DNA from 3 places in the Gracilibacillus caseinilyticus genome. Region 2 is predicted to be linked to each of the others. Evidence: predicted binding sites of a transcription regulator. Region 2 holds the regulator's gene; each other region holds the start of a gene.
The links. The regulator LexA, encoded in region 2, represses DNA repair genes until DNA is damaged. The targets are predictions, from matches to a motif close to CGAACATATGTTCG.
Positions count from the first base shown of each region.

Region 1: MUN88_RS18895 (DNA polymerase IV) is a predicted target of LexA. The motif match lies at 2,115-2,128, and genes of this name have one in related genera.
Region 3: uvrB (excinuclease ABC subunit UvrB) is a predicted target of LexA. The motif match lies at 1,566-1,579, and genes of this name have one in related genera.

Region 1 covers NZ_CP095072.1:3,937,268-3,940,561, reverse strand. The annotation lists gene MUN88_RS18900 (o-succinylbenzoate--CoA ligase) at 1-521, shown strand, start outside; gene MUN88_RS18895 (DNA polymerase IV) at 849-2,099, opposite strand; gene MUN88_RS18890 (ABC transporter ATP-binding protein) at 2,310-3,152, shown strand.
Region 2 covers NZ_CP095072.1:3,605,530-3,608,823, reverse strand. The annotation lists gene MUN88_RS17315 (S8 family peptidase) at 1-688, opposite strand, end outside; gene lexA (transcriptional repressor LexA) at 1,025-1,645, opposite strand; gene MUN88_RS17305 (YneB family resolvase-like protein) at 1,909-2,571, shown strand; gene MUN88_RS17300 (DUF896 domain-containing protein) at 2,680-2,904, shown strand; gene tkt (transketolase) at 3,088-3,294, shown strand, end outside.
Region 3 covers NZ_CP095072.1:4,122,935-4,126,228, forward strand. The annotation lists gene uvrB (excinuclease ABC subunit UvrB) at 1-1,510, opposite strand, end outside; gene MUN88_RS19890 (peptide chain release factor 3) at 2,225-3,294, opposite strand, start outside.

The sequences.
Region 1 (3,294 bases), 330 kb from region 2:
CAGCAGGTAAGCCACTGTTTACTTCTTCTTTACAAATTATCAAGGACAACAGAGAAGCTTTGTCCAATGAAGTGGGAGAAATTGTTGTTAAAGGTCCGATGGTGACAAATGGCTATTATCAAAGAGTGGAAGCCAACCAAAAAGCGTTTCGAGACGGTTGGTTGTACACTGGTGATTTAGGCTATTTGGATGAAGAAGGTTTTCTATTCGTTGTCGATCGGCGCAGCGATTTAATTATTTCGGGAGGGGAGAACATATACCCTGCTGAGATAGAAGACGTTCTACTCTCATGCGATGGTGTTCTTGAAGCGGGTGTAACTGGTATGAAAGATGAAAAATGGGGACAAGTGCCGGTCGCTTTTGTTGTATGCGATTCTGAGCAAATAACATCAGAACACATACTTGCATACTGTCAGGAAAGACTGGCTGCTTTTAAAGTCCCAAAACGGTTAATGTTCTGTTCTCAACTGCCCCGTAACGCTACTGGTAAGCTGCAACGTTATAAGTTGAAGGAGTGTTGATAGGAAAATCGAGCAACCGCGCTTGATCCTTTTTAAGCTAGCTATACTGCAGATTACGCTTTGTAGTGATGTTTGAACTCAGTAATGATGTGTAAGGATATATAGCTCCGGCCAACCACTAGGGGATTGGCCGGAGCTATATTCATTCTACAACCTTTGCTAGTACTGCTATTAGCTATTTCATCCACTAAAGCGCAGGAAATATTAATCTGCATTATAGGCACCTTTTTCATAATTATTGGGCCTGGTTCCTTCAGATAATTTACCTTAATGACTGTTATTATCTTTCCGGACTGATAAGGAACTCCGCAATTGCCGGGTTTCCAATTAGGCATAGTGTCCGCCAATTTTTTTACTTCTCTCTCTCGTAATGCCTGCTTTCGTATAGCTTGTTGCACGCAGCAGGGAAGTGGAACCGTATTTAGCACGAATAGCGTCCATCACATAGCCGAGATCTTTCTTTTTCGGCTCATTATCAAACAAGTTCAATTGCGTCTCAATATCATCATATAGATTGTTCAAGGATACCGATACACGCCTGATTTTACTGTGTTGATCGTAAAATTCGTGAAATAATTGAAAGCATACCTGGTAAATATCCATTGTCACATTAGTAGGCAAATGAAGAGAACGAGAGCGATGAAAACCCCCTCCATTATCCGCATAACCAACACCCAGATGGATAGTTCTGCCTGCTCGTTCATGGGTACGTGCGCGTCGACAAACCTCCTCGCACAAATCAAGTATACAGACTAAGGTTTCTTCTGCGCTGTAATCTCTTAATAATGTCATGCCATGCCCAAAGCCTTTTTGGGTTTCTTTTTTGTAGTAGGAATCATATACAGGGCTTAAATCAATGCCCCATGCATGCCAATATAACTGCTCGCCAATCACACCAAACCGTTTCTGTAAGCGATCTAAGCGATAATTTGCAAGCTGTCCTAAATAAATGATACCCATTTTATTTAAGTGAACGGTCAACCGTCTGCCAATCCCCCAAACTTTTTCAATTGGTATCGGCCAAAGTAGCCGTTCTACATCCTGATAGCGGCACGTAGCAATTCCGGTCTTTTTTGCGTATATATCCATCACAACTTTTGCCAGAAATTTGTTATCTCCAATTCCAATGGCACAGGTTAATCCCATTGTGTCATATATTTCATCCATGATCATCTTGGCAATTTTTTGAGCATCTCCATATAAATGCTTCATCCCATCAACAGTGATCCACATTTCATCAACAGAATAAGGGTGAATCGCTTCTTTTGGGACATATTGATAAAGCAGCTTCGTAATTTCTACGGAGACGTTCACATAATCTCCCATTTTAGCTTCGACAACATAGATATCAGGATCCTCCGGCAATTCAAAGTACCGGCTGACATTTTTGACACCATACTTTCGTTTTAAAGCGGGGGAAGCAGCCAGAATAATACTGCCCGAACGGTTCTTGTCACCAACTACCGCGAGCATGGCAGTCATAGGATCAAGACCGCGTTTCACACATTCAATACTTGCGTAAAAAGAACGCATATCAATACATAGGACATCATGCTTTGGATAGGTAGTGTAATCCATCATTCAACACCTCAACGAACGTTTGTTCTATTAAAGTAGTATATCCTATTCATCGCAAAAAGAAAAGTGTTAAAATATAGCAATTAATTGATAAAGATTATCAAACTCATTGACTTTGCTATAAAAAGCTACTAAACTAGAGGAAGAGTAAAAGTTCGAATTGAATATTTTAAAAATTGTCCCAACAGTGCAAAAAGGGAGAGGTTCCAAATGGAAACATTAGTAACAAAAGATTTAACACTAGGATATGGTGAAGAGATAGTTATAGATGACTTAGATATTACAATCCCTAAAGGAGAAATTACAGTCTTTATTGGTGGAAATGGCTGTGGTAAGTCGACTTTACTTCGCTCATTAGCAAGGTTGCTAAAACCGAAGCAAGGGGATGTCGTACTAAACGGTGAAGATATTGCGAAAATCCCTACTAAAGAAGTGGCAAAACAAATGGCGATTTTGCCACAAAGTCCTATCAGCCCGGAAGGATTAACAGTAGAAGACTTAGTCAAACAAGGAAGACATCCATATAAGACGATGTTCAAACGCTGGTCCGAAGAAGATGAGACAGCAGTAAATGAAGCGTTGGAATCGACAAATATGCTCGACTTAAAAGATCGTGCCGTGGATTCCTTATCAGGTGGACAGCGGCAGCGTGCCTGGATTGCAATGACGCTTGCACAAGGAACAGATACTATCCTGTTGGATGAGCCTACAACATACTTAGATATGACACACCAGATTGAAATTTTGGATTTATTATTCGAGTTGAATGAACGTCGTCAAAGCACAATTGTCATGGTGTTACATGATTTAAACCTTGCTTGCCGTTATGCACATCATATTGTTGCAATTAAAGACAAAAAGGTGTATGCGCAAGGTAAACCGGAGGAAATTATTAATTGTGGCTTAGTGCACGATGTATTCCAAATGAAAGCAGATGTCATGTATGATCCGATGTTTGGAACACCTATGTGTATCCCGCACGGACGTGGACGATGCCTGATCAAAGAAGCTGTAGCAGAATCACAACAACAAATGCAATCAGTCGGAAATTAACAAAACCCCTGTATTCCCTAAGGAATACAGGGGTTTTTAGTGTTAACCACAATGAAAAATGGATTGCTTCAAAACAAGGCTCTATTATATATGTTGGGGTTTGAAAAAATTAAGCATAATAAAACACGCAAGCTCCTATATC
Region 2 (3,294 bases):
CAAGATCTACCTCATTATTAGTATTCGAAAATGGAGCAATCTGTAAGTTTAAGTCAACAGCACCTACACTAATGACCTCGTTATACGCTCCAGGATAAGCATATTCAGGAGTTTCCTCATTTCCATCTCCTTCATTTCCCGTAGCGACAACGACAGATATATCCTTACTGACTGCATTTTGAATGGCTTCATGCATTTCAGTGATATCATTAGGCCCACCCAAGGACATGGAAATAACTCGTGCCCGTACGTTGTTCGGACCGCGCCATTCAACTGCATAGTTTATCGCATTAATGATCCAGTCATACTCACCTGAACCTTCTCCAGTCAAAGCTTTTAGACTTAATATTTTAGCCTTTGGAGCAACACCCACAACCCCATCGCCATTAAGACTTGCTGCAATAGTTCCTGATACATGTGTTCCGTGACCGTTATTGTCTTCAAAGTTGTTTTGGTCTCCATTATAATCGCTTGTAAAATTTCGTCCGCCAATAATTTGATCTTTAAAGTCTGGATGATCTGACTCAATTCCAGTGTCTATCACTGCAACTACTATATCTTCTCCTTCAAAACCTTTTTCCCACAAGGCAGGGGCCTGTACTAGTTGAACGCCTTCTGGGGTCTCATTTTTGGAATCCTCAATCGATTGAATCGTATAAGGAATTAAGTGAACCTTATTTTGTACCATTTTATAATTCACTCCTTTAAAATTTACCCTCTCTATATAAGGTATGTAATTAGGTTGGAAAAGTTTACTAGATTTACTGATTTTAATATTGTTGTAATAATTTGGAGATAATAGGCTGTGATTGCTAGTTTAATTGTCCTGTGGGTGATAGTTGATGTGTCGGTATCCAATGTCTGCAATCGAAAGAAGGTTTTGTTATATATATTACCTATTTTGATAGACTTCAAACCAATCAAAGAAAAAATATAGGAATTTTTAACAAGTGAAAAGAAGGGGGGTGTATATCTTGGTGTAAAAAGCCTTTGGTAGTATCGCCAAAGGCTTTTTTTGAATCTATTATAAGCTGCGGTATAAGCCGACAACTCTACCAAGAATGCTAACATTATCGTAGATTAACGCATCCATTGTCGCGTTTTCAGGCTGCAGTCGAATATGATCCTTTTCCTTGAAGAAACGTTTTACCGTTGCTTCGCTTTCTTCTGTCATGGCAACTACGATATCCCCGTTTTCAGCTGTGTTTTGCTGTTTGACAATCACTTTGTCTCCATTGAGAATACCGGCTTCAATCATACTGTCCCCTTCAATAATCAATACGAACAACTGTTCACTTGCATGCATTTCATTATGTGGGATTGGGATGTATTCTTCAATATTTTCTACTGCTGTAATTGGAAGCCCTGCTGTTACTTTACCAATTACGGGAGCAAAGGTTGCTTCTGTCTTAGGGATTTCTAAATCGCCATCTTGTGGCAATACTTCAATTGCTCTTGGTTTCGTAGGATCTCTGCGAATATATCCTTTCTTCTCTAATCGCGCGAGATGTCCGTGTACCGTTGAGCTAGATGCTAGACCGACTGCCTCTCCAATCTCGCGAACAGAGGGTGGATATCCTTTTAACTCTACTTGTTCTTTAATATAAGCTAAAATCTCCTCTTGTCGCTTTGATAGATTTGTCATATTTCAATCTCCTAACACGTATTATTTATTAATCAAAGTATAGCATATATAGAATAGCATTACAAACATTCGTTCGAAAAAAGAGTTGACATGAACACTTGTTCGTGTATAATGAAATTACGAACAAAAGTTCTGGGAGGGATGCAAGTTGTTAAAAAATTTATCGAAAGTTGACATTTTTTATTTGATAGCATTTATACTAGGTATTGCATTTTTTTATTTTTCAGCAGTATCAAACTTGTAGAATTGTAGGTGTACGTTTTATGTCTAGAGCCATTATTTATTGTCGGGTAAGTACAAGTAAAGACACACAAGAGACTTCAATCAAACGGCAAAAGGAAGAATTGCGTTATTTTGCATCCCGATATGAGATGGAGGTTGTGCAAGTAATAGAAGAGAAACAGAGCGGTTATGAAATCGAAAGGGAAGGTGTCTTTACTCTCCTCGAAGCATTTCAAAACAACACAGCAGATACATTACTTATCCAAGATGAAACGAGATTAGGGCGAGGAAATACGAAGATCGCTTTACTGCATCAGCTACAACGGTTAGATGTATCCATCTTTTGCTTAGCACAGAATGGCGAATTGCAATTGTCAGAAGGAGATTCGATGGTATTACAAATCGTCTCGATTGTGGAAGAATATCAACTTAAATTACATAACGCTAAAATCAAACGAGGCATGAGAAAAGCTGTTGATAACGGATTTAATCCAGCGGAGAATCTGTCCAATCAACACCTTGCGAAAGGAAGAGAACGCAAACATTTTCCGATCGAAGAAGTGAAACGGCTGAGAAAAAATAATCTGACCTTTCATGAAATTGCATCTGTCTTACGAGGGATGGGATATAATGTTTCGAAAGCCACGGTCCATCGGCGTTATCAGGAATACCAATCACTTGAAAAGTCTATGAAGGAAGATTAAAATAGAAGGACAGGGTATACAAGTTATGTATACTCTTTTTTTCATGGTAAAATACATGCATTCATGTCTGAATAAAAATGATGGAAAAGAAATCGAGGTGTATATATTATGCTTTCCCAAGATAAAATTGCTCGTATTAATGAGTTATCGAAAAAATCTAAATCAGAAGGTTTAACAGAAGAAGAAAAAAAAGAACAAAAAGAATTACGAGAAGCTTATTTGAAAAATGTTAGGAAATCTTTTAAAAATCAATTAAAAGGAATGACGGTCGTTGATCCGAATGGCGATGACGTTACTCCAGAAAAATTAAAACAGTTAAAGAAGAAGAAGTAGTTACTTCTTCTTCTTTAACTACTTGTTCTGGAGCGACCATACAAGTTGAATTTCGGTGAAAAAACTGATAATTCTAACGAAAATTATCGTGTTTTAACTTTAATATACTTGTCATATAGCGGATTTCGTTATAGGATTATAGATGTGCGTACATATTTTTTTGATATTGAAAGGGGAAAAATCATGTCAAACCAAACTGAACAATTGTCTATTAATTCAATCAGAACATTGTCGATAGACGCAATTGAACAAGCAAATTCCGGACACCCGGGCTTACCAATGGGTGCTGCTCCAATGGCATATACGCTTTGGACTGAGCATATGAACCATAACCCAAAAAGTTCTAAATGGTTTAATAGAGACCGTTTCGTACTTTCTGCAGGTCACGGT
Region 3 (3,294 bases), 520 kb from region 2:
TACCGACCAGCACATCATACTTACCGACACGCAAGTCACGAATCACTTCAATACGTTCCAGCGTTTTAATCTCAGAGTGTAAGTAAGCAACTTTTAATCCGACTTCTTTTAAATAATCGGTTAAATCTTCAGACATTTTTTTCGTCAAAGTCGTCACTAATACACGTTCATTTCTTTCAACACGTTTATTGATTTCTCCGATTAAATCATCTACCTGCCCATCGATTGGACGAATATCGACTTCCGGATCCAATAATCCAGTTGGACGAATAATTTGTTCTGTCATGACCGGTGTATGTTCGAGCTCATATGGACCTGGAGTGGCTGAGACATATATTAACTGATTGGCTTTTTGTTCAAATTCACCGAAGGTCAACGGACGGTTATCCATTGCAGATGGTAAACGAAAACCATGATCAACCAGCACTTTCTTCCGAGCCTGGTCTCCATTATACATACCACGAATTTGCGGTAACGTAACATGGGACTCATCGATGACGATTAACGAATCATCAGGAAAGTAGTCTATTAATGTATAAGGAGTAGAACCTGCTTCTCTTAAGGAAAGATGTCGTGAATAATTCTCAATGCCAGAACAAAAGCCCATCTCTTCCATCATCTCGAGGTCATAATTGGTGCGCTGTTCTAATCGCTGTGCTTCTAGCAATTTGTCCTCTTCACGAAATTTAGCAAGCTGCTCATTTAATTCCTGTTTAATATTTTCCATCGCGACTTTTAATTTTTCTTCTCGCGTGACGAAGTGAGAAGCTGGGAATATCGCTATATGTTCTCGATCGCCGAGTATTTCACCTGTCAAGGCATCGACTTCGCGAATTCGATCGATTTCATCACCAAAAAATTCAATGCGCACACAATGTTCTTCCCTTGATGCTGGGATTATTTCTACCGAATCTCCCCGAACACGAAAGGTACCGCGCTGAAAGTCAATATCATTACGAGCATACTGAATATCCACTAATGCTCTTAATAATTCATCCCGATCTTTTTCCATACCAACACGCAAGGATAAAACCTGACTGCTATATTCCTCTGGTGAACCCAAGCCGTAAATGCACGAAACACTGGCAACGACCAGGACATCATTTCGTTCAAACAAGGCAGAGGTTGCAGAGTGTCGAAGTTTATCAATTTCATCATTGACACTAGCGTCCTTTTCAATAAATGTATCTGTCGACGGCACATACGCTTCTGGCTGATAATAATCATAATAACTGACAAAATACTCTACTGCGTTCTTAGGAAAGAATTCTTTAAATTCACTGTACAACTGACCGGCAAGTGTTTTGTTATGGGCAATAACAAGCGTAGGCCGGTTAATTTCTTTCACGACATTACTAACCGTAAACGTCTTACCTGTACCTGTTGCACCAAGCAATGTCTGGTGACGTTTGTTCTTCTCGACACCTTCTACGAGTTCTTTAATGGCGCGGGGCTGATCCCCTTGCGGCTCATAAGGTGCCTGTAAATCAAATGTATGTTGATCCACCATATTACCTCCGTTCTCTTTATCTATCTATTAGTATACACGATCACTCACAAAAAAGCGAACAAATATTCGTTTGGGTTTTATTGGTTTCATTTTCATTATAACCAATGGTGTGGGGATGATAAAAAGATATGATATGAAATAACTAAAATAATCGAATTGTTCATTGCTTCGCGTAGTTGCAAAGCGAATTATCATTAGAACAGATATGAATCTCATGAAAACTGCTCTTCACTATCTAAATGAAGTATATAAGCTTCTGATAATACGGATTTAGTCAACTAGCATAGAGGTAATTTTGAAATATTTTTAGTGGTATGATACCGCTCCGGTCAACCACTTCGCGTCCTGCGGGAGTCTACGTGGTTGGCCTAGGCTAATGTATTCTACAACTGGTGCATGATATAGTATGTTGATTGGTATCCTCATGATCGTCCATACTGTCTAAAGGAATAATGCATAGCACTGCTGCTACTTCCTGTAACAATGTGTCTACAAGTATCGCTTCGAAGTGATCTTTCTCGGTCACAAGGCGGCAAAGAAGCAGACAAGTCGTAGCCTAGCTGAAGCCATTCCCCACAGGACGCGGAGCATTGCTTAGCATATACTAAATACAACATAAATATATCGCAAGTGTTTACCGTATTATGAAAAGCCTATTTTTCAAATATTTAAGTAAAAGCACCTGCATTATCCATGAAAAAGCCATAGCTATTGTTAGCTATGGCTTGTTTGGTCGTATTGGTTTACTTCAAATAAATCGATTAGTTCGATTTCCGGATGTTTGTCGACAAACCAGCGTAATGCGAAATCATTTTTGAATAAGACAAGAAAGTCCTCTTCGCGATCTTTCACCAACAAGTTCCGCTCATCAAATAATTTTGGATCGACTTGATCCTTCTTGAGCCAGCGCGGAATACGATCTCCAATTGATTCAAGCATGACTTCCACATTGTACTCGTTCTTCATACGATGCTGGAATACTTCATACTGGAGCTGACCTACGGCACCAATGATCATCGAATCGGTTGGATAGCCACGGAATAGCTGGATTGCACCTTCCTGCACAAGCTGTTCAATCCCTTTACGGAACTGCTTTGCTTTCATTACGTTTTTGGCAGTTACGCGCTGGAACATTTCTGGTGGGAACTGAGGTAACTCATCATATTGAAAAACATTTTTCCCTTCCAGTAAAGTATCCCCTATTCGATAGGAGCCTGGATCATAAACACCAATGATGTCACCAGCGTATGCTTCTTGTACTGTATCACGGGAAGAAGCGACGAATTGTTGCGTCTGCCCAAGTCGAATGCTCTTGCCAGTTCGAGCTAACGTCACGTTCATACCCCGCTCAAACTTACCGGAACATACTCGCAAAAATGCAATTCGGTCACGGTGCTGCGGATTCATGTTCGCCTGAATTTTGAAAATGAATCCGGAGAAATCGGGATAATCAGGGCTGATGACTTCCTCGGTCGTACGGCGTGGTCCTGGTGCAGGAGCTAACTCGATAAAAGTATCAAAAAAGGTCTGTACACCAAAGGGTGCCAAGGCACTACCAAAGAACACCGGCGTTTGTTCTCCTTCTAATACACGATCGATAGAGAACTGATCACCTGCTTCATCTAATAGTTCTAATTCATCGACAGTTTCCTGATAAGTAGGATGCTGGGCGATTTCGTCCTGATCCATTTCTGACATTGGAATATACGACTCTTCCTCATTACCATTAAATTTAATAAATTGGTCTTGGTAACGGTCCAGAATCCCTAAAAATCGTTTTCCCA